Regions from separate parts of the Microbulbifer weihaiensis genome, predicted to be linked through region 2. Evidence: predicted binding sites of a transcription regulator. Region 2 holds the regulator's gene; the other holds the start of a gene.
The links. Region 2 encodes FNR, which switches genes on or off when oxygen is low (the NO sensors DNR and NnrR bind a similar motif). Its sites were predicted from a motif close to TTGATNNNNATCAA; they were not measured.
Positions count from the first base shown of each region.

Region 1 (10,800 bases), on a different contig from region 2:
GCGAGGGTATTGTGGAAAACGGCCGCTCTGACTTCGACCTTCACCCCGCGCCGTAAATCATCCAGTACTGCGCTGAGCATCGGCGCCCAGTCGAGGGTGCCGTGACCATCTGGAAAATCCAGTTCAAAGGGGTAGCAGTGATCGGTGGATGCTTTCTCCGCGGCAAACTCGACAGCCATGGCCGCCTGCCCCTCAAAGCTGATCGCTCCCGCCAGCCCACATAACGCAGCAATGCCGTCGAATAAACGGCCAATACTGGAGCAACGGGGAGTGTTGATTCCACGCTCCAGCATTTTCTTGAGATTGCCGACTTCACTGCGGCTGAATAGCTGCAACAGCGGTGCCTTTGTAAAAGCCTCGTCACCCAGCATTTCGTAGAGCAGTCCGGCGAGCGCGCGCCGCGGCTCACGAATGGCCTGGTCACCGCCGGGCAAGGGAAAGCTTCGCAGGCTTGCGATCCGGTTTACGATATCGCCGCCATCCCAGCGCAGGAATTCACTGCCTCGCAGGGTTCCGTCCTCGCCAAAACCGCTACCATCCCAACACACGCCAAGGGCCGGTGCACGGTGCCCGTGCTCAGCCATGCAGGAAAAAAAGTGCGCAACGTGGTGCTGAACCGTCAGCAACCCGTGGCCACTTTCCTCGGCCTTGCGCCGGGAAACGTAGCCCGGATGCGGGTCGCATATGACCGCAGACGGCTTCAGCTGATAAAAGTTGGTAAGGTCGTCAATTGCGCGCTGGAAGTTCGCCAATGCCAGCGGACTTTCCAGGTCCCCCAGATAATGGCTGAGGTGTACGGTATGGCCGTGGGTGACGCCAACACAACCTTTCAGATCCGCACCCACGGCCAGTACATCGTCACTTGCGGTTGTGCAATCCGGCAAAGGAAGTGGTAACGGCGCGTAACCTCGCGCCCGGCGCAGCAATACGGATTCGCCATCCATTACCCGCACGACGGAATCCTCCAGCGGCCGCAGGATCTGGCGATCGTGTAGCAGAAACAGATCCGCGATTTCACCAAGACGCTTCAGCGCTTCATCATTTTCGGTACAGATTGGTTCTCCGCCCCGGTTGCCACTGGTGGCAATCAGTGGCCGCTGTACCCCCTGCGCAATGAGAAAATGCAGTGGTGAACAGGGCAGCATCACGCCGAGATTGGGGTTCCCCGGGGCCACTTCCCGGACGATACGGGCACTGGCCTGTGGCCTGGCCTTCAATATCGCGATAGGCCGCTCCGGGGCGTTCAGCAGTTTCTCTTCCGCTTCTGAAACAAAGCAGTCAGCGTGCACGCCGGCCATGTCCGGATACATCAGCGCAAATGGCTTGTGCGGGCGGTATTTGCGACTCCTCAACAGCGCGACCGTTTCCGCGCAGGAGGCATCAGCCAGCAGTTGAAACCCACCCACACCCTTCAACGCCAGAATCCGCCCCTGACGAAGCGCGCCCAATGCCGCCTGCAGTGCAGCAGCCGCACTCGCAACCACGGTGCCATACGGGTCACACAGGGTGAGCTGCGGGCCACATTCCGGGCAGGCATTGGGTTCCGCATGAAAGCGGCGATCATCGGGATCGGAGTATTCGCGCAGGCATTGCCCGCACAACTGGAAGTGTTTCATCGCCGTGCGCGCGCGGTCATACGGCAGCTGCTCCACGATACTGAATCGGGGACCGCACTGGGTGCAATTGGTAAACGGATAGCCGTAGCGGCGATCGGCAGGATCGCACATTTCCCCCACGCAGGCCGCACAAGGTGCCAGATCCGGCAACACAATCGCCGATGGAGAATGCCCCTGCGTGCTGTCGCGGATGTGGAAGCCCGATTCGGGCTGCAGCGGGATCCGCGCGCTGGTCAGGCTTTGAATGTTCGCGTGTTCGGGCATATCCAGCGGCAACTGGTGGATAAATGCCTGCAACAGCCGGGCATTGCCCTGAACCTCCACGCAGACACCACTGGCGTCATTGGCGACCCAGCCATCGAGTTCGCAGGCTTGAGCCAGGCGATAGACAAAAGGCCGGAAGCCCACACCCTGCACCACACCGGTAATATTCAAGCGGTGCCGTTCGGTCAACTCAGCAGCCATCGTCACCCTCGAATTCCAGGCTATCCAGCACAATATCCTGCGCTTGTGCATGGTTGATATCCGGTAACTCCTCAATCTTGAGCTTTATTCCTTCGAGGGCCGTGCCGCTCGTCTCGTGCTCAAAATGTTCGCGGAGATGTTCTGCCGAAATGTGCGCGAGGGCACCCAGGCGCAGTTTGGCCGAGACCAGCTTGCCGCGTTCCTGTGCTGCCAGCCGTTGGATTTTTTCGACAAGATTCTTTATCAGGGATTGCTCATGCATTGCGGGCCTCCTGCCTGCATGTTTAACAACTCAAGGATTTCCTTTTCGACGATTGCCGCAGCGGCCTTGACCGCCGGGGTTAACCCCGCACTGATGGCGAAGTTTTCACCACAGATGGCGTAAATCGCCAATTGCCGCGGCAATGCATCGAGGGACTTTCCAAGTTCGATCGCCTCGGCCAGGCTCAAACCGTGGCTGGAGGTAGTGCTGAGACTTGGCGGCAGTGTCTCGGCCAGGCCGTCGATACGGACGATGTCGCCAACCCGCCCGCGTTCATCCATCACCGCATCCACCAGACACACCGGACGCTGCTTCCACTCCTTCAGCAATTGACCGATGTCACCGCCGTTTTCAACGCACTCAACAAATTCGCCGACCTGCTCGCGCAGCCGACTGAGCACATAAGGGCCGACACTGTCATCCCCGCGAAAGCGGTTACCCAAACTGATCACCATCCAGTCCGTCATCGCAGGTTCCTTGCGCTGTGATCCATGTGCAAACGCAGAAAGTGCGTTGAGCAGGAAATGCACGGGTCGTAATTGCGGATGGCCTGCTCGCACTGTGCCTGCAGCTGATCCTCAGGCAGGTGGAAAAATCCGGGCAGCATCAGCTGCAGGTCATCTTCAATAGTCTTCTGGTTTTGCGAGGTCGGTGCCACGATCTTGGCCTCGGTAATTTTTCCGGCTTGATCCACGGTGTAGCGGTGAAAGAGCAGGCCCCGAGGGGCTTCAGTCGCCGCATAGCCCGTTGCCGCAAACGGCGCGGCTTCGATATATGGCGTATCAGGGGGACGATAGTTTTCAATGATTCGCAGCGCCTCGTCGAAGGCGTAAAGCACTTCGAGGCTGCGGACAACGATGCTCTGGAATGGATTCCTGCAAACCCGGGGGAAACCGATCGCCTCTGCGGTTTCCCGGACCAGGGGCGAAAGCTGCGCATAGTTCAGGTTGTAGCGGGCCATTGGCCCTACAAAATACGCCCCACGCGCGATGAGCTTGCTGTGCAGGGCATGACTGTACGCGATGTGCTCTTCCTGAAAATGCGCATCGTAGTCGTCCACCGGAATATCCAGCCCACGCGAGGAAACAATGCGCCCCTCGTTCATCGGGTATTCACCGGGGTGCCGCAGGGCCACAAATTCATATTGCCGCGGCTCTTCTCGTTCGAATGCTGGAAAAGCCAGAGCAGCGGACCAGCGCACCTGATCCAATGCCATATCGCGCCCGTGTAGCAACTGCTCCCTGAGTGGCTGCAACTCAGACACACTCGGTACACGATAAAAACCACCTACCCGAACATTGATCGGGTGTACTTCCCTGCCCCCAAGCAAGCTCACGATGGCATTGCCCGCCTTTTTGATCTGCAGCCCTTCCTGCACGATTTTACCGTGGTCCTTTGCCATGGCGACTGCGCTTGGATAGCCGAGGAAGTCCGGCGCGTGCAGCATGCAGATATGCAGCGTGTGGCTCTCAATCCATTCGCCGCAGTAAAGCAGGCGGCGCAAGGCCCTGACTTCCGCGGACGGCACAATACCCAGTGCGTGCTCCATCGCGTGAACCGCACTCATCTGGTAGGCAACCGGGCAGATACCGCAGATGCGCGCCGTGATATCCGGAGCCTCCAGATAGTCACGCCCGCGCAGGAATCCCTCGAAGAAGCGTGGTGGCTCGAAGATTTTGAGTTTTACATCGTGTACACCCTGGTCGTCGTAGCGGATATACAGGGCCCCCTCGCCCTCGACCCGAGCCAGGTAATCAACCTTGATGGTTTTACGCTTGCTCATCACCACCTTCCTGCTGCCGGCTGGCCGCCTCAAATATGGGCGCGGCGGCGTTGAAGTTGCGCAGGTTCTCGATCACACGCGCCTTATCCGCGCCCAACTCCTGCTGCCACCAGTGGCAGAGAGAACCGGTATTGGGATTTTCCTTGGGCCCGAAACAGGCATAGCAGCCCCGGTTGTAGGCCGGGCAGAGTGCGCCACAACCAGCATGCGTCACCGGCCCCATACAGGGCGTCCCATGGGCAATCCAGACACAGACATTGCCGCGCAACTTGCACTCCACGCACACTGAATGCGCTGGCACCTGTGGCGGCCTGCGATGGAGAAACGCGCTGATGACCTCGAGCAACTGGCGCTTGTTGATTGGGCAGCCCTGCAGTTCGAAGTCCACCGCTACATGGGCACTGATCGCAGTTGAGGTTTTCAGCGTGGCGATGTACTCCGGATGCGCGTACACCGCAGCGGTAAACTCCTCGACATCGGCGAAATTCCGCAGCGCCTGTATCCCGCCTGCGGTGGCGCAGGCACCGATGGTTACCAGTGCGCGGGACTGTGCGCGTATCGCCCGAATATGCCGCTCTTCCTCGGCCGTGGTGATGGATCCCTCCACCAGCGATAGGTCGTAAGGGCCGGGTAGCTGTGTGCTAGAGACTTCCATGAAATTTGCGATTTCCACGCGATCCGCCAGCGCCAACAGCTCGTCTTCGCAGTCCAGCAGGCTCAGCTGGCAGCCGTCACAGGAAGTGAACTTCCAAACCGCCAGCTTGGGCTTCACTTCCCGGGCTTCTAGAGCGCGCGTATGTTCATCCACCGGCTCACGCTCCCATAATTGAACACCGGCCCATCCTTACAGATGAAACTGGGGCCCCACTGACAGTGTCCGCAATGGCCAGTGGCGCACTTCATATTGCGCTCCATTGACAGATAGATGGATGATTCCGGCACTCCCTTGTCCAGCAGCAAACGGACACAGAAGCGCATCATGACCTCTGGCCCGCACAGGAACACGATGGAGTTTTCACCATCGATTTCCGCGCTGCGCAATGGTTCGGTAATGACCCCGACGCGCCCGTCCCACTGGGTGTCCGCATCGTCGACCGACAGCACCAGCGCAATCCGTTCACGCCAATCGCGCATGGAATCCCGAAACAGTACCTCCTGCGGTCGCCGGGCACCGTAAAAAAGTGTCGCTTGCTTTACAGCCGGCTGCCCCTGCAAAAGGCTGCACAGTACCGGTCGCAATGGCGCCAGACCCAGGCCGCCAGCGATGATCAACAGGTTTTTGCCTTCCGCCTTTTCCAGTGGCCAGCCATGACCGAATGGGCCGCGCACGCCGATGGTATCGCCATCACGCAGTCGCGCCAGCGCTTGAGTCACCAGGCCGTGCGCTCGGATCGTATGCACATAACCATTGTGCTCCGCAGGCGATCCGCTCATCGAAATTGGTACCTCCCCGGCGCCAAACGCATAGAGCATGTTGAATTGCCCCGGCCGGAACAGCGGGGGTTCGCGGGACTGTTCACTGGAAAGGTACAGGGTGAATGTTCCTGCAAATTCATCAATGCGACGATCGACCCGGAACAGCGCCGGTATCATTGCCCGCCTTCCAGTGGTGGCCGGCGGTGGCTGTACACATCCATCAACTGTATCCGGGTTGCCCGCAGCCGCTCTGTTACGATCTGCGCGAAGCGCTTCATAAGTTCGAAGCCGAACTTGGGATCTGTCTCGCATTTTTCCCGCAGGCACTTGCCATCCAGGCGGATCGCGTGGACTTCATCCAGCGCGTGCGCGTCAAATGTCCATAGATGCGGAGGGAACAGCCACGACCAGCCGAAAATATCGCCGCTGTGCAAGGTCTGCACGCAGAGCGAACCGTAATTCGGCACATAGCATTCCACCGCCACTTTACCGTCACGAATCAGGAAAAAGTGATCCGCCGGGGCGTTTTCCCGCGCGATATAGTCGCCGGCGTTGTAGATGTGGTTCTCGCCACAACCGGCGATAAAGTCGAGATACTCAGCGTCCATCCCGGTAAAGAACGGGTGTTCATGTAACAGTTGCGCCATGCTCTTCATTGTTTTTCCATCTCTCTGAACCGAGTCACTTCCTCGGTGATGTCAATGCCCACCGGGCACCAGGCAATACAGCGACCACAACCGACGCAGCCGGAGGAACCAAACTGATCCTGCCAGGTAGCAAGCTTGTGGGTCATCCACTGACGATAGCGGGATCGGGTGTCGGCCCGCACTGAACCGCCGGTGATATAACTGAAATCCCCGGTGAAGCACGAATCCCAGCGCTCCCAGCGCTCAGCGTGTTCACCGGTAAGGTCTGTCGTATCTTCAACCGTGGAGCAGAAACAGGTTGGACACGCCATGGTGCAGTTGGCACAGGAAAGGCAGCGATCCGCCACAGATTCCCATAACGGGCTGTCGTAATTCCTGTAGAGCAGCTCCTTCAGATCCTCACTTTGGAAATGGCGCACGCCCCGGGCCATCTGCTCTTGTGCTTGAAAAATCGCGTTCTCGCCCTGCTCCATATGCCGATCGGTTGCCGGCTTTACCGGCAACTGCTGCAAAATCCGCGCACCCTGTTCGCTGCCGCTTCGGATCAGGAAATAGTGTTGGGTACCTTCGATGACTTCGGTCAATGCCAGATCGCAGGGCAAGGTCACCTGTGGCCCGGTGTGCATGGACACACAGAAACAGGTTGGCGCAGCTGTCGTGCAGTTCACTGCTACGATCAACAGGTTCGCGCGCCGGCTGGCGTAGCTGTCATTGCGATACCTGTCGTCAATAAACACCCGATCCTGAACGGCAATCGCGTGCAGTTCACAGCTGCGTACGCCGATAAATGCGAGATCGGGCACCGGCTCCTGCACCTCACAGATCTGGACGCCATTCGTGTTTTTTTGTCCTTTCCACACCAGCCGGCGCGGTAGCTGCAGGAATTTTTTCCAGGAATGCGGCCCGACTGCATAGCCGAAGAAGGCGTCATCATCGCGCTTCACCACGCGATAGGTGCCCTTTTCCTGTACGTCGGTCCACCCCCGCGGCAGGTCATTTGCGGAGTGCACATCGTCATACACAATGGCGCCATCACGCAGTATCGGGCCTTTCAGCTGGCGTCCTGGCGCGCGTATGGCCTGGATCAATGCATCCAGATCCTCAGCGTCCAGCAGGAAATTTTGCATGCTCGATTACCCCCCGGGGTAAATCCTGCACCTAAATGCCTTTATGCGATTGGCCCGCATCAACCACCCGCATCTATTCTTTAGATTGATTTAATTAGCCAGAGTGTAGAAACGGACGGCCACACTTGAGAGGACAAAGATGACAATGTCGGACAAACAGCGCCGGATAGCGTCATCCAGCTCCATCCAGTCATTGGGCAGCGCGAATAGCGACCGGCCGCGAAACAGAAATCAGGAAACGCGATGAGAATCGGCATAAATGGATTGGGTCGAATTGGCCGGCAGGTACTGCGTATCGCGCTCGAATCCCATCGCGGCGGCGTGGAAGTGGTGCACGTGAATGACCTCGCCAGTGTAGAGGACCTGGCCTATCTGCTGGAGCTGGATACGACCTACCACACCCGGGATCTTAAAGTGCACGGCGAGGGCGACACCCTGCTGATTGACGGTTTGTCGATTTCCGTCAGCGCGGAGAGCGACCCGTCCAAGCTGCCCTGGGGGGAAAAAGGTGTGGATGTCGTGTTTGAGTCCACCGGGATGTTTCGAACCAGGGCCGGCGCCTCAAAACATCTCGCGGCCGGTGCCAGGAAAGTGCTGATTTCGGCACCGGGCAAAAGCATGCTGGACGGTCATTTCGTCGTGGGCGTCAATGATCACCGCTATGACCGCCATCGCCACAACATCATTTCCACCGCCAGCTGCACCACAAACTGCCTGGCTCCCGTCGCGAAAGTACTCAACGAGGAGTTTGGTATCGAGCATGGCATGATCAATACAATCCATGCCTACACCGCTTCGCAAAACCTGGTTGATGGCCACAACAGCAAACACCGCCGCGGCCGTGCCGCCGCAGCGAACCTTGTACCCACCACCACCGGGGCGGCAACCACCATCGGCCTTATCCTTCCCGGGTTGGCGGGCAAACTCCACGGCTGCGCGGTACGTGCGCCGTTGAAATGCGGTTCACTGCTGGATCTTACCTGCCTGCTGCAAAAGGGCACCAACGTTGACGAAGTCAATAATGCCTTTCGCCATTGGGCCGAGGGCCCACTGAAAGATATCCTTGCCGTCGACGACCGCGAGCTGGTGTCCAGTGACATTGTCGGCAAACCCTACAGCGCCATCGTCACCACCAAGGATACCCTGATGGTGGGCGACAAATTCCTCAAGGTGTTTGCCTGGTATGACAATGAGTGGGCATTCTCGCAACGCTGTGTCGATATGATCACGAGAATGCTCTAGCCAACTGCCGGTGCACTGCACTCATGAGCATCGTCACCATTACCCTCAACCCCTGTATCGACAAAACCGTCGCCGTCGATCGCGTTCTTCCCGACTGCAAGCTCGCATGCCACCAGGTTCGTGCATATCCCGGTGGTGGTGGACTCAATGTCGCCCGGGTCATCAGCCGGCTGGAAACGCCGGTATGTGCCTACTGGACCTGCGGGGGTGAAAATGGTCACCGGCTGGGGCAATTTCTGGATGAGGAAAAGGTCCACCACTGCCCTGTTCCGATCAGTGAACCTGTGCGGGAGAACCTGATTGTGCGCGAGGAGTGCAGCGGCAGCCTCTACCGGTTCGGGATGCCGGGCCCCCTGCTCTCCAGTGAAGAACGCGCACGCTGGATCGCACAGGTAGGCCAGATCCCGCCTTCGACGGAGTATGTGGTCTTCAGCGGCAGCCTGCCGGAAGGCGTACCGCCAGCGTGGTACGAAGAACTGCTGCGGGCCGTGCCTGCCGGGATCCGTATCGTGGTGGACACAAAAAGGGAAGCGTTGCGCCATGCGCTCGCGGTTGGCGTCTACCTGATCAAGCCCAACGTGCGCGAGCTGGTGGAATTGGTTGGGCACGAGCTGCCCGACGACAGGGCTATTGAAAATGCCGCAGCCGGGATCATCCGCCATGGCAGTGCACAGGTGGTGCTACTGTCGCTCGGCCGTGCCGGCGTACTCCTTGTAACCGGTGACCGGCTTGAGCGTATTCCTGCCCCGGCGGTTAAGCTCAGGAGCAAGGTCGGCGCTGGCGATGCCGTGGTGGGCGGCCTGCTCGCTGCGCTATCCCGAGGCAGCGCCCTGCCAGAGGCCGCCAGGTTCGGTGTGGCCGCCGGTGCAGCGGCCGTAATGACCGAAGGCACCGAGCTTTGCCGCAAAGAAGACACCGAGCAGCTGTTCAAACACATGTGAACCCTACTCCAGATATGCTCAGGCCGTCGCGGCAGCGCCGCCTGAAAACACCAGCAGCACCCGGTGGCACTCGCCATCATCACTGAGAGGGATGCGCTCCCCTTCCACCGGCTCCCCATCCAGCGTGAGTTCTTCGATTTCCCGCGGATTGCCACCGCAATTCCGTACGTCGATATCGAACCGGCTGCTGCCAAAGCGCAGCGACAGGCGAAAGTTATCCCAGGAATCCGGCAGGCAGGGTTTTATTTCGAGCGTATTGCCATCGAGGATTCTAGCCCCGAGCAGCGCCTCGAGGGCCGCGCGATAAAGCCAGCCCGAAGCGCCGGAATACCAGGTCCAGCCGCCGCGCCCTACGTGCGGTGCAACACCGTAAACGTCGCCGGCCAGCACATAGGGCTCGGTTCGGTAGCGCGCGACACCGGAGGCGGTATCCGTATGCGTGATCGGGTTGAGCAGGCTGAACAGATGGTGCGCTCGCGCACTGTGGTGCAGCCCTGAGGCCGCCCACACAGCCCAGGTTGCGGCGTGGGTGTACTGGCCGCCATTCTCGCGGATGCCCGGCGGGTAGCCCTTGATATAGCCCGGATCTTTCTTGGTTTTATCGAATGCCGGCTTCAGCAGTAAAATCTGCCGTGCATCTTCCTGCACCAGGTGCTCGTAGGCGGACGCCATGGCCTCGCGGGCACGGTCAGTAGGCGCCTCCTGGGACAGAACCGACCAGGTTTGCGCAATCAGGTCGATCTTGCACTCGTCACTCTGCTTCGACCCAACCGGCGTGCCGTCATCGTAATATGCGCGCCGGTACCAGGCGCCGTCCCAGCCGGTTTCCTCTACCTGAACCCGGAAGTTTTCGCCCAGCTTGCGATAGTGTTCCGCCAGCGCAGTATCCCCAATGTGCTCACACAGTGGCGCCATATCGCGGCACACCCGCAGCAGGAACCAGCCCATCCATACGCTCTCGCCACGCCCGGTGGTACTGATGCGGCTGAAGCCATCATTCCAGTCGCCGTTGCCGATCACCGGCAAGCCGTGTGGGCCAACGGCGCTGGCACGCTCAATCGCCCGGCAACAGTGTTCATACAGAGAGCCGTATTCATCACTGGGATCGAACTCGGCGTAGCGCTCGTGTTCATCCTTCTTGAGCGGTGCCCCCTTGAGGTAGACAACCGATTCATCAAGTATGCCGTAGTCGCCAGTGGTACGGATGTACTGCGCGGTAACGAACGGCAGCCACAACAGGTCGTCGGAGCAGCGTGTCCGCACGCCCCGCAACGGGTTTTCGTGCCACCAGTGCAACACAT
Region 1 covers NZ_JBLWFL010000006.1:314,302-325,101, reverse strand. Annotated here, with positions in the region: gene hypF (carbamoyltransferase HypF) at 1-2,081, opposite strand, end outside; gene ACNKU7_RS09525 (hydrogenase/urease maturation nickel metallochaperone HypA) at 2,071-2,343, opposite strand; gene ACNKU7_RS09520 (hydrogenase maturation protease) at 2,325-2,810, opposite strand; gene ACNKU7_RS09515 (Ni/Fe hydrogenase subunit alpha) at 2,807-4,126, opposite strand; gene ACNKU7_RS09510 (NADH-quinone oxidoreductase subunit B family protein) at 4,113-4,934, opposite strand; gene ACNKU7_RS09505 (FAD/NAD(P)-binding protein) at 4,910-5,719, opposite strand; gene ACNKU7_RS09500 (cyclic nucleotide-binding domain-containing protein) at 5,716-6,198, opposite strand; gene ACNKU7_RS09495 (4Fe-4S dicluster domain-containing protein) at 6,195-7,316, opposite strand; gene gap (type I glyceraldehyde-3-phosphate dehydrogenase) at 7,560-8,558, shown strand; gene ACNKU7_RS09485 (1-phosphofructokinase family hexose kinase) at 8,582-9,499, shown strand; gene ACNKU7_RS09480 (GH36-type glycosyl hydrolase domain-containing protein) at 9,518-10,800, opposite strand, start outside.
Region 1: a site for FNR is predicted at 7,366-7,379, ahead of ACNKU7_RS09495 (4Fe-4S dicluster domain-containing protein). Genes of this name have one in related genera too.

Region 2 (10,800 bases):
CTGCTGTTGATAGGTTTTGTTAAGGTCTTCCTGGTGGGCAAGCTGCGCGATTAACTGCTCGATCCGGTAATGGTACTTGCAGTACAGGAGGTAGGTGATGACGGCAAATGCGGATGAGGCCAGGAGAATGCGTAGGATTGAGCCAAGCAGTAGCGCATCTTGAAACCATCTTGTAATCATCCATTCACAAATGCCCATTAAGAGCAGAATGGCAAGAGAGTTCGCTGCAGCATGGCGAGAAAGTGGCAACTGCAATCCAGATGAAAGCGGCATGGCATGATCGTTGTTAGCGTTGGTATTGAATCAAACACTACTCAAACTATTGAATGCCGGCAATATTTCCGGTCTTGTCCCTCAAGATGGCATAGCGCATACAAAAAAGCCCGCAACATGTGCGGGCTTTTCGCGTTCAGACCAATCAGGTCTTGAGCTTTTTGTACTGCATGCGGTGTGGCGTGGCATTCTCACCGTTGCGCGCCACGAAGTCCTCGTGGTACTCGGTGTAGTTGCCCTCAAAGAACACCACGTTGCTGTCGCCCTCGTAGGCGAGGATGTGGGTTGCCACGCGGTCGAGGAACCAGCGATCGTGCGAGATCACCATGGCGCAGCCCGGGAAGCTCAGCAGGGCTTCTTCCAGCGCGCGCAGGGTTTCGATGTCCAGGTCGTTGGATGGTTCGTCCAGCAGCAGTACGTTGGCGCCCTGCTTCAGGGTGTAGGCCAGGTGCAGGCGGCCGCGCTCACCACCGGAAAGCTCGCCCACGCGCTTCTGCTGATCGCTGCCCTTGAAGTTGAAACGGCCGATATAGTTGCGCGAGCCCACTTCGTAGTTGTTGATCTTCAGAATGTCCTGACCATCGGAAACGGCTTCCCATACGGTCTTGCTGTCGTCGAGGTTTTCGCGGCTCTGGTCGACGCTGGCGATCTTCACGGTTTCACCGATCTTGATCTCGCCGGAATCCGGCTTCTCGGTGCCGTTGATCATGCGGAACAGGGTGGACTTACCAGCGCCGTTACCGCCGACGATACCGACGATGGCACCCTTGGGTACGCGGAACGACAGGTTGTCGATCAGCACGCGGTCGCCGAACGACTTGCTCACATTCACCAGCTCGATCACGTTGTCACCCAGGCGCTCGCCCGGTGGAATGTAGATCTCGTTGGTCTCGTTACGGGCCTGGAACTCCTGCGACTGCATTTCTTCCAGGCGGGACAGACGGGCCTTGTTCTTGGACTGGCGGCCTTTCGGGTTCTGGCGGGCCCACTCCAGTTCTTTCTGCATGGCCTTGGCGCGGGCCTGCTCACCTTTCTGTTCCTGCTCCAGGCGCTTCTCTTTCTGTTCCAGCCAGGTGGTGTAGTTACCTTCCCAGGGAATACCGTGGCCGCGGTCGAGTTCCAGAATCCAGCCGGCGACGTTGTCGAGGAAGTAGCGGTCGTGGGTAATGGCGACCACGGTGCCGTCGAAGTCGTGCAGGAAGCGCTCGAGCCAGAATACGGATTCGGCGTCCAGGTGGTTGGTCGGTTCGTCGAGCAGCAGCATGTCGGGGCGGGACAGCAGCAGGCGGCACAGGGCCACACGGCGCTTTTCACCACCGGACAGGTTGTTTACGTCCGCATCCCACGGCGGCAGGCGCAGGGCGTCGGCGGCCACTTCGAGACGGTGCTCCAGGTTGTGGGCGTCCCAGGCCTGGATAATGTCTTCGAACTTTTGCTGTTTCTTGGCCAGGGCGTCGAAATCTGCGTCAGGCTCGGCGTAGTCGGCGTAGACCTGTTCCAGACCGGCGAGGGCGTCGATGGCTTCACGCACGCCGTCTTCCACGTTGCCGCGTACATTCTTGGCGGGATCCAGCTGTGGCTCCTGGGGCAGGTAGCCGACCTTGATGCCGGGCATGGCACGAGCTTCACCGTTATAGTCCTGATCGACGCCGGCCATGATGCGCAGCAGGGTGGACTTACCGGCGCCGTTCAGACCCAGTACGCCGATTTTGGCGCCGGGGAAGAAGGACAGGGAAATATCTTTCAGAATTTCACGCTTGGGCGGAACAACTTTGCCCACGCGGTTCATTGTGTATACGTATTCAGCCATTAGAGCTCGATTCCAGTCGGTCAGAATTTGCGCGCAAGTTATCAGTTTGTTGGAAAACTTCAACCCGCTGTTTGGCAGAGTTCAAAGGGGATGTCCCACGATGATATTCGGGTACCTCAGAGGCGGCGCTGCTACCGGCAAAACCTATGCGAGACACACCGTGAACCCATCCATGGGGGCTCTTCTAAAACATCCCTGTTTTAGAAGGTCTCGCATAGGTTTTGCCGGTATCAGCACCTTCGCATCACGCGCATTGCTTTCGATTAGCTTCATGCTGTCAGGCTACGAAGAGCGAGGCTCTGAAATGAAGGTGGAGTGGCGGGTGAAAGGTTTCAAAAGCGTCGGCGCCATGGGCCGAAGGCGCCGTGAATACATGGAGCGGCCGGGCCACGGCGCCGACGCAGCTTACAGGGATGTATTTACAGGGGGGCGCCTAGCCCGGTTTTGAAACCTTTCACCCGATGCTTTACCGCCACAGGGCTCGCGCTAGCGGGAACCACCGGGCCAGAAGTGCTCAACACTCGTCCTAAACCATATGAGGGAGTTGGTGCCACTCGCTCTCATCTATGTTTAACTTTGTCCCAAATAAGTAAACAGCCGGGACCCAGTATGACCCAGGACTCTCCAATCATCGTTGAGCGCCAAGGCCCGATCGGTAAATTGACGCTGAATCTGCCCAAAGCCCTCAATGCCCTCAACCTGGACATGATCGACATCATGGCCGCACAGCTCAGCGAATGGGAACAGGACGACAGCGTCGCCTGTATCTGGATTGAAGGTGCCGGAGACAAGGCCCTGTGTGCCGGCGGCGATGTGGTCGCGCTGCACCGTACATCTGGCAGCTATGGCGAGCAGGGGGCCAGTCAGTTCGTGCAGGACTTCTTCACCCGCGAATACCGCCTCGACTACCGTATCCACACTTACCCCAAGCCGATCATCGTCTGGGGCAGTGGCATTGTCATGGGCGGCGGCATCGGCATCATGAGTGGCGCCAGCCACCGCATCGTCACCGAAACCACCCGCTTGGCCATGCCGGAAATCACCATCGGCCTGTTCCCGGATGTGGGCGGCAGCTGGTTCCTGAACCGCATGCCTGGCCGCACCGGGCTGTTCCTCGGCCTGACCGGCGCTCAGTTCAACGGTACCGACGCCCTCTACTGCGGTATGGCCGATCGCCTGCTGCCCGCCGCCGGTAAAGACGACCTGCTGGCGGGGCTGGCCGGCCTCGATTTCACAACCGACTCAGGGCACAACCATGTCCTCGTCAGCAAGGTCGTCCAATCCCTTGAAATGGCCGCCAGCGAGCAGCCTGCCCCCAACCTGCGCACCCACTACGACGTCATCCAGGAGCTCACCGATGGCGCGACCCTGCCTGAGGTCTATCAGGCCATTGTCAGCTACAGTGGCGATGATCCGTGGCTGCAGCGCGCCGCCAAGACCCTGTCTGCCGGGTGCCCGCTGACCGCCTGGGTGGTGTGGGAGCAGTTGCGCCGTGCGCGGCATATGTCGCTGGCGGAGGTATTGCGTATGGAACTGGCCCTGGCCGTCAACATGTGCAGTAACGGTCAGGTTAAAGAAGGTGTGCGTGCACTGCTGATTGATAAAGACCGCAACCCACAGTGGCAGCCGGCCACCTTGCAGGACGTGACTTCAGCGCATGTGGCAGCCTGCTTCGGATCACCGTGGGAAGGGCAAAGCCCACTGTCAGACCTTCGCTGACCTGGACTGCATTAGGTCAACACCAGAACCACAACACCAGAGCCAGAAAGGGCTTGTCGCAAAAGAATAAACGGCCCGGATTGAGTCGGGTACAAATAATCGATACGTACGGATCACGTAAGGAAGCGATCAATGAATGAGAATAATAAAAACATAGCCTTTATCGGCCTTGGCAATATGGGCGGTCCTATGGCCGCGAACCTCGTGCGGGCCGGATTTACCGTGGTTGCATATGATCTGTCGGAAGCAATGCTGCGGCGCGCGGCCGATGCCGGCTGCCGGCGGGTGGCCTCGGCCCATGAAGCCGTAGAGGGGGCGGATGTTGTGGTCTCCATGCTGCCCAATGGCGAGGCCGTGCGCACACTTTATCTGGGCGCGCGCGGACTGCTGCAGACCATGGGGCCAGAGACGCTGCTGATTGAATGCTCCACCATTGCTGCCAGCGATGCCCGCCAGATTATTGCCGCGGCATCGCAGCGCAATATCGCCGCGCTGGATGCGCCGGTCTCCGGGGGAACCGCCGCGGCAGCCGCCGGCACACTGTCCTTTATGTGTGGCGGCGACGCGCAAGCACTGGAGCGAGCGCGGCCGGTGCTGGCGGCGATGGGAGCCAATATCTTCCACGCCGGCCCGGCGGGTAGCGGGCAGGTGGCCAAAATCTGCAACAACATGCTGCTCGCGATCCACATGATTGGCACCGCCGAGGCACTGCAGATGGGGGTGGACAACGGGCTGGATCCGAAAGTGCTGTCCGAGATCATGTGTGCCAGTTCCGGTGGCAACTGGTCGCTGGAAAAATACAATCCCTATCCGGGGGTAATGGAAAACGTGCCCGCTTCTCACGACTATGAAGGCGGATTTTCCGTGGCACTGATGCTGAAAGACCTGGGGCTGGCCATGGATACGGCGGCCGGCAGCGCGTCCTCCACGCCGCTGGGTGCGCTGGCGAAAAACCTGTATCAGCTGCACGGTGGTGACCCGGTGAATCGCCAGTTGGATTTTTCCAGTATCCAGAACCTGTTCCGCCGCCCGGTCGGCAACTGAATCGCTCGCTTTTAAAAACTTCCCATCCAGATCAATTTTTCGGGGCGCGTGTCGCCCCGAAAACTTTTCGCTGATTTACTTCTGCTGCTTTCTCCATAAAGCTTAAGCCTCAATATTTTATTTCCGATTTTGCACGCAAAACCTACCGTGTTTTTTACGTGGTGATCGTTTGATTTGAATCAAGAGCGCGCTGGCCCCCGCTGGTTAATCTGCACCTGCCTCGATGGAACGCCATACCTATAACGCTAAATCGCCTGTCCACGAGCTGCATAGCAAGGATTCAAACATTGGAGATAAACATGAAGAGAATGGCGTTTGGTATCGCTCTGGCCACATTGGTTTCCGGTTCCGCTGTGGCTTACGATGGTGGTGATTTTATTCTGCGCAGTGGCGTTGCCACGGTGAGCCCGGATGTCAGCTCCAGTGCACTGGCACTCGGTGGGACACAGTTGGATGGCACGGCTGCCGCTGTGGAAGACGGCTCCGCGCTGAGCCTGATCGGCACTTACATGCTGAGTGATCGCTGGGGGGTTGAAGTGGTTGCGGCAACACCTTTCAGCCATGACCTGCAAGTGTCGGGGTTGGGGGAAACATTCGACCTGGGCGAAACCAAACACCTGCCGCCTACCGTGTTATTGCAGTACTACCCGCTGGCACCGGCTTCCGCCGTGCAGCCCTATCTCGGCCTCGGTCTTAACTACACCGCCTTCTTCGATGAAAAGGTCAGTGGTACCGCGAATGATATTTTCGCGACCCTTGGGGCTACCGGTGACGCAAAACTTTCCTTGAAAAATTCCTCCGGGGTTGCCGCCGAAGCCGGCGTGGATGTCGCGTTCGGTGCGGATCAGCGCTGGTTGTTCAACCTGGCCGTGTGGTGGATGGATATCGACACCCGGGCCAGAGTGGATGTGCCTGGCGTAGGCAAGGTGACTGCCAATGTGGAACTGGACCCGCTGGTCTATACCGCCGGATTTGGCTACCGCTTCTGAAGCACAGCATAGATTCCCCCGGATCCCGGGAAGTCGTCACTGAAAGCTGCCGGCGTTTGATCGAGATCAAGCGCCGGCAGCGCTTCTGCAGGTAATTTCCCCCCGATCCACTTACCCAGACCAGAATTCAGAACCCGAGGTTCTCCGCAGATGGCCAATTCTTGCGATAGCGCAATGCCCGCTTCGACCAAACCCGACGCGCCGGGGCTCTCTCCGGAGCTACTGGCACGCTACGCCGGCCCCTGCCCGCGATATACCTCCTATCCCACGGCGGACCGCTTTGGCCCGCTGGAAGGCGACGAGCCCTGGGCCGCGTTGCAGCAGGTGAAAACGCTGTCGCTGTATGTGCATATCCCGTTCTGTCGTTCGCTCTGCTATTTCTGCGCCTGTAACAAGGTAATTACCCAGCAGTACGGCCTGGCCTCCAGCTATCTGGAAAATGTGTTGCGCGAGGCCCAGTGGTACCGCGACCGTGTAGCCAGGGCGCCGGTTGTGCAGTTGCATCTCGGTGGCGGCACGCCCACTTTCCTGAGTGATTCGGACTTGCAGCGATTGGTCAGTGGTCTCGGCGAGATCTTTGACCTGCGCCCCGGCGAGGATGTGGAGTACAGCGTGGAGGCGGATCCCCGCACGCTGGAGCCGGAAACCCTCGATACCCTGCGCGCGCTGGGCTTCAATCGCTTGAGCCTGGGTATCCAGGATTTCAACCCGGGGGTGCAACAGGCGGTCAACCGTGTGTGTACCGCTGAACAGGTGCGGGAACTGACCGAGCGGGCGCGCGAGCGCGGCTTTGGCTCGATTTCCTATGATCTGATTTACGGACTGCCCGGGCAGGATGTTGCGAGTCTGGAACACACCGTGGATAAAGTGCTGGAGCTGGCGCCGGATCGCATCGCCCTCTACCACTACGCGCATTTGCCGCATCGCTTCAAAGCCCAGCGCCTGATCGATTCCGACCTGATTCCGTCGCCGTCGGCCAAGATTGCCATGCAGCTGGCGGCGACCGAGAGGCTGACTGACGCCGGGTATCAGTTCCTTGGGATGGATCACTTCGCGCGCCCGGACGACAGCCTTGCGCTGGCGGCACAGGAGGGGCGTCTGGCGCGCAACTTCCAGGGTTACACGTTGATGCCGGCTGACGCTCTGGTCGGGCTCGGTGCGTCCGCCATCAGCTACAGCCGCGACGGTTACTGGCAAAACCAGCACAGTCTCAAAGAGTACGCCGCGGCCATCGCCGAGCGCGGTGAGGCCATCTGCCGCGGCTGGCAACTCAACGACGATGACCGCGTGCGCCAGTGGTTGATCATGGAACTGATGTGTCACCTGAAGGTGAGCAAGCAGGCACTGGAGGCGCGCACCGGTGTGCCGTTTGCGCAGTATTTCCGCGACGATGTGGCACGCCTGCGACCAATGTTCGATGACGGCCTGCTGCGTGACAGCGCAACTGACCTCTACGTCACCGAGCGCGGGCGCTGGTTCCTGCGCAACGCTGCCGCGGCATTCGACGCCTATCTGCACGGGGCAGCGAGTAATGCGACTTATTCCCGGGTGCTTTGAGTCAGCGGGACATTGCAGACTTATACACAGGCTTATCAAGGGTTTTTAACGGGGCGGGTGCTTTAAATTGGTGATGGGGATACAATCGGCCGCAATTCCAAGGGCGAGAACGCGGCGTAAACCGAACATGAAAGAAACTTCTTCTGCAGTCAGTTGTGGCAATTGCTCAGTCCGAAGACTGTGCCTGCCCGTGGGGCTGGCGGACGAAGATATCCAGCGCCTGGAGCAGGTCACGCGCAAGAAAAAGATCCTCAAGGCTGGGGATGTGCTGTTCCGCGCGGGCGACTCCTTTTCCAATTTGTATGCGATCCGCTCCGGCAGTTTCAAATCCGTGGTGATCGGTGCCGATGGCGATACCCAGGTGACCCACTTTGCCCTGCCGGGCGAGTTGCTGGGACTGGACGGTTACAGTGGCAGTGCCCACCCCAGTTACGCCGAGGCGCTGGAAGACAGCAGCGTGTGCGTGTTGCCGTTTAATCAGCTTGAGGGCCTTGCGCAGCAGGTGCCTGCCCTGCAGAAGCAGATTTACACCATTTTTTCTGAAGAGTTGAAACAGGAAAATGATGTGCTGCTGTTACTGGGCAAGCGATCTGCTGACATGCGCCTGGCGGCGCTGTTGCTGAATATTTCCAGCCGATATGCGCGCCGCGGTTATTCTGCCAGCGAATTTGTGTTGTCGATGCCGCGCACCGATATTGCCAATTACCTTGGCCTTACCGCAGAAACCGTCAGCCGCCTGATCTCCCGGTTCCAGAAACAGGGGCTGATCAAGGTTCAGGGGCGCGCGGTCACCATCCTCGACCTGATTGCCCTCAGTGAACTGGCGGGCACCCACTGCAGCTACGAAAACTGATCTACAAAAGCACAGGTAAAAGGCCAGCTATTCAGCTGGCCATGGCGGTGACTGTGCCATTTTCGGTGTCGGTGAGGTTTTCCAGCAGGGCCTGATAAAGCCGTTTTACGCCCTGGTGAAAGTGCACGCTTTCTTTTTCGTCCAGCTGCAATTCAATTTCTTCCCAATCCGCCGCGGTCAGGTACTGGGCCACCAGCGGCAGTAAAATCTCATTTTCTTTTTCCAGGTGTTGGCGTTGCAGGTCGATATATTCCTGCGCTGCGCCATAAAGCTGGGAGCGCTCCACGGCCGCATCATTGGCAACGGCATAAAACAGGGTGTTCATCCGCCGTGTGGCTGCGGCAATTGCCTGGTGTTCCCGCAAAACGTCTTCGACTACATCACGTATGTCGACAGGCTTACCCAGGAGGCGTTCAAAGACGAGATCCTCGACCGGGTGATGCCACTGATCGGGGTAGACGGAAAAGTAATCCAGTGCGTCAAGGATTAAGGTTAACGTTGCCGGATCGCGTTCTCGCTTGCCAAGCTGGTGCAGCAGCTTTTCGAATACGTCGAGCAATTGCTGCATGTGTTTGTGGTCATCGCATAGCTGCCAGAAGATGCCATTCATATCGCGCTCCTTGACTGAATATGATTATGTGCATCTACATTGTGGTGTGCCGGCAGGGAAGTGGCTTGATATGAATCAAGCCGCAGCTGGATCATGCTGCGGCTTGCGCCAGGTGAGAATAACGCGTTGATAGCTGCGTTTTTTGCGAGCGGCGCTCGGAATCAGAAGAAGTAATCTTCCAGTTCGATTTTTTCCCAGTCGTATATCTGGCGTTCGCCCCGGGCGGTGACAAGGTGTACTTTTGCAGCGGCAATACACTGTGACCAGTCCACCCGGTTCATGTCGACCAGTTCGGCGTCATCGCCCACGGGGATAATGGCATCCTCCCAGACCTGTGTGCACTGGTTGGGAATCTCGCCCTCGATCGCCAGCGTTTTGCCCACATAGCGGCCGTAGCGCAATTGCGGCATAGCATTCAGAAAGTATTTGTTGTCTGCGCTCTTGAGGTAGTACTTGCCATCCTCTTCCAGCACGGTGCCGCGCACAGAGATCCTTTCTGGCTGAATGGTTGCGCACGCGCTGAGCAGCAGCGCGCTAAGGCCGGTTGCCATGATGGCAACCGCAGGTTTTAACTTGATTCGCACTGTTGTGCCCCCCAGATTCTTTGTTTTGATCGGCATCGCCCGCTGGTGGTCGATGGCGGCAACCATAGCAACGGAATGGTTAAAGACCGGTGACATAAATATTGCAGAGAGAACCTCCCGCCACAGCATGATGGGAGAAAAGCTCTGATTGCCACTCAATCGACTGGCGCTTTACGGCCAGGTATTCGAACCCATTTCGCCGTGACCATCTTTCTGGTGCAGCAGTGGCGCTCCAGTGCCGATCAGGGCTGTATTAGATATCACAGAAGCCTTACAGCCCGCTTTCAGGTTGGCTGCTCGCCCTGAAAGACCGGAAATAAACCGCTGCAAGTTGCCGGCGGCGGCTAAATCGCGGCCAGCGCGTGGCTATGGCGGGCTATCGCGCCTTGCTTTAATTTGTGCTCGATTGGTCGATTTTTGCGACAACTGGTACTTTCGTGCAGATATATTCCGCGGATGCCCCCAACATGAGCGGAGCTGGACGCTGAAATGAATTTCTTTCATGTCCGGGCTTTGCGCCCCAGTCCCCCGCATGGTGTACAATGCGCCGCTTTCTGGGGCGGGCGGACCGGCCGGACATCTGGTGTGTACTGGATGTGTACCAATAGACCGGATGAATAGGTAAGCCCCTCTGTCGAGATTATGCTTAGTCGCTATAGCTGGTAGCGGTTCAACTGCCAGCGCAATTTCCGAGGGAATACCATGTTTGATAAATCAGTCACTCTTGCCTCTTACGATGCGGATCTGTGGGAAGCAATTCAGGACGAAGACCGTCGCCAGGAAGAACACATCGAGCTGATTGCCTCGGAGAACTACACCAGCCCGATGGTGATGGAAGCTCAGGGCACCAGCCTGACCAACAAGTACGCGGAAGGCTACCCGGGCAAGCGCTACTACGGCGGTTGTGAGTACGTCGACAAGGTGGAAGCCCTCGCGATCGAGCGTGCCAAAGCGCTGTTCGGCGCCGATTACGCCAACGTGCAGCCGCACTCCGGTTCCCAGGCCAACGCCGCGGTTTACCAGGCGCTGTGCGCCCCGGGCGACACCGTACTGGGCATGAGCCTGGCACACGGTGGCCACCTCACCCACGGTGCCAAGGTGAACTTCTCCGGCAAGATGTACAACGCGGTACAGTACGGCCTGAACCCGGAAACCGGCGAAGTGGATTACGACGAAGTCGAGCGCCTGGCGCTGGAGCACAAGCCGAAGATGATCGTGGCCGGCTTCTCCGCCTACAGCCGTATCATGGACTGGGCCAAGTTCCGCGAGATCGCCGACAAAGTTGGCGCTTACCTGATGGTGGACATGGCGCACGTTGCCGGTCTGGTTGCCGCAGGCGTTTACCCGTCACCGGTGCCCCA
Region 2 covers NZ_JBLWFL010000001.1:645,692-656,491, forward strand. Annotated here, with positions in the region: gene ACNKU7_RS02735 (ATP-binding protein) at 1-273, opposite strand, end outside; gene ettA (energy-dependent translational throttle protein EttA) at 419-2,083, opposite strand; gene ACNKU7_RS02745 (enoyl-CoA hydratase/isomerase family protein) at 2,693-3,802, shown strand; gene mmsB (3-hydroxyisobutyrate dehydrogenase) at 3,935-4,846, shown strand; gene ACNKU7_RS02755 (OmpW/AlkL family protein) at 5,146-5,835, shown strand; gene hemN (oxygen-independent coproporphyrinogen III oxidase) at 6,010-7,392, shown strand; gene fnr (fumarate/nitrate reduction transcriptional regulator Fnr) at 7,520-8,245, shown strand; gene ACNKU7_RS02770 (hemerythrin domain-containing protein) at 8,277-8,855, opposite strand; gene ACNKU7_RS02775 (hypothetical protein) at 9,017-9,406, opposite strand; gene ACNKU7_RS02780 (hypothetical protein) at 9,405-9,587, shown strand; gene glyA (serine hydroxymethyltransferase) at 10,142-10,800, shown strand, end outside.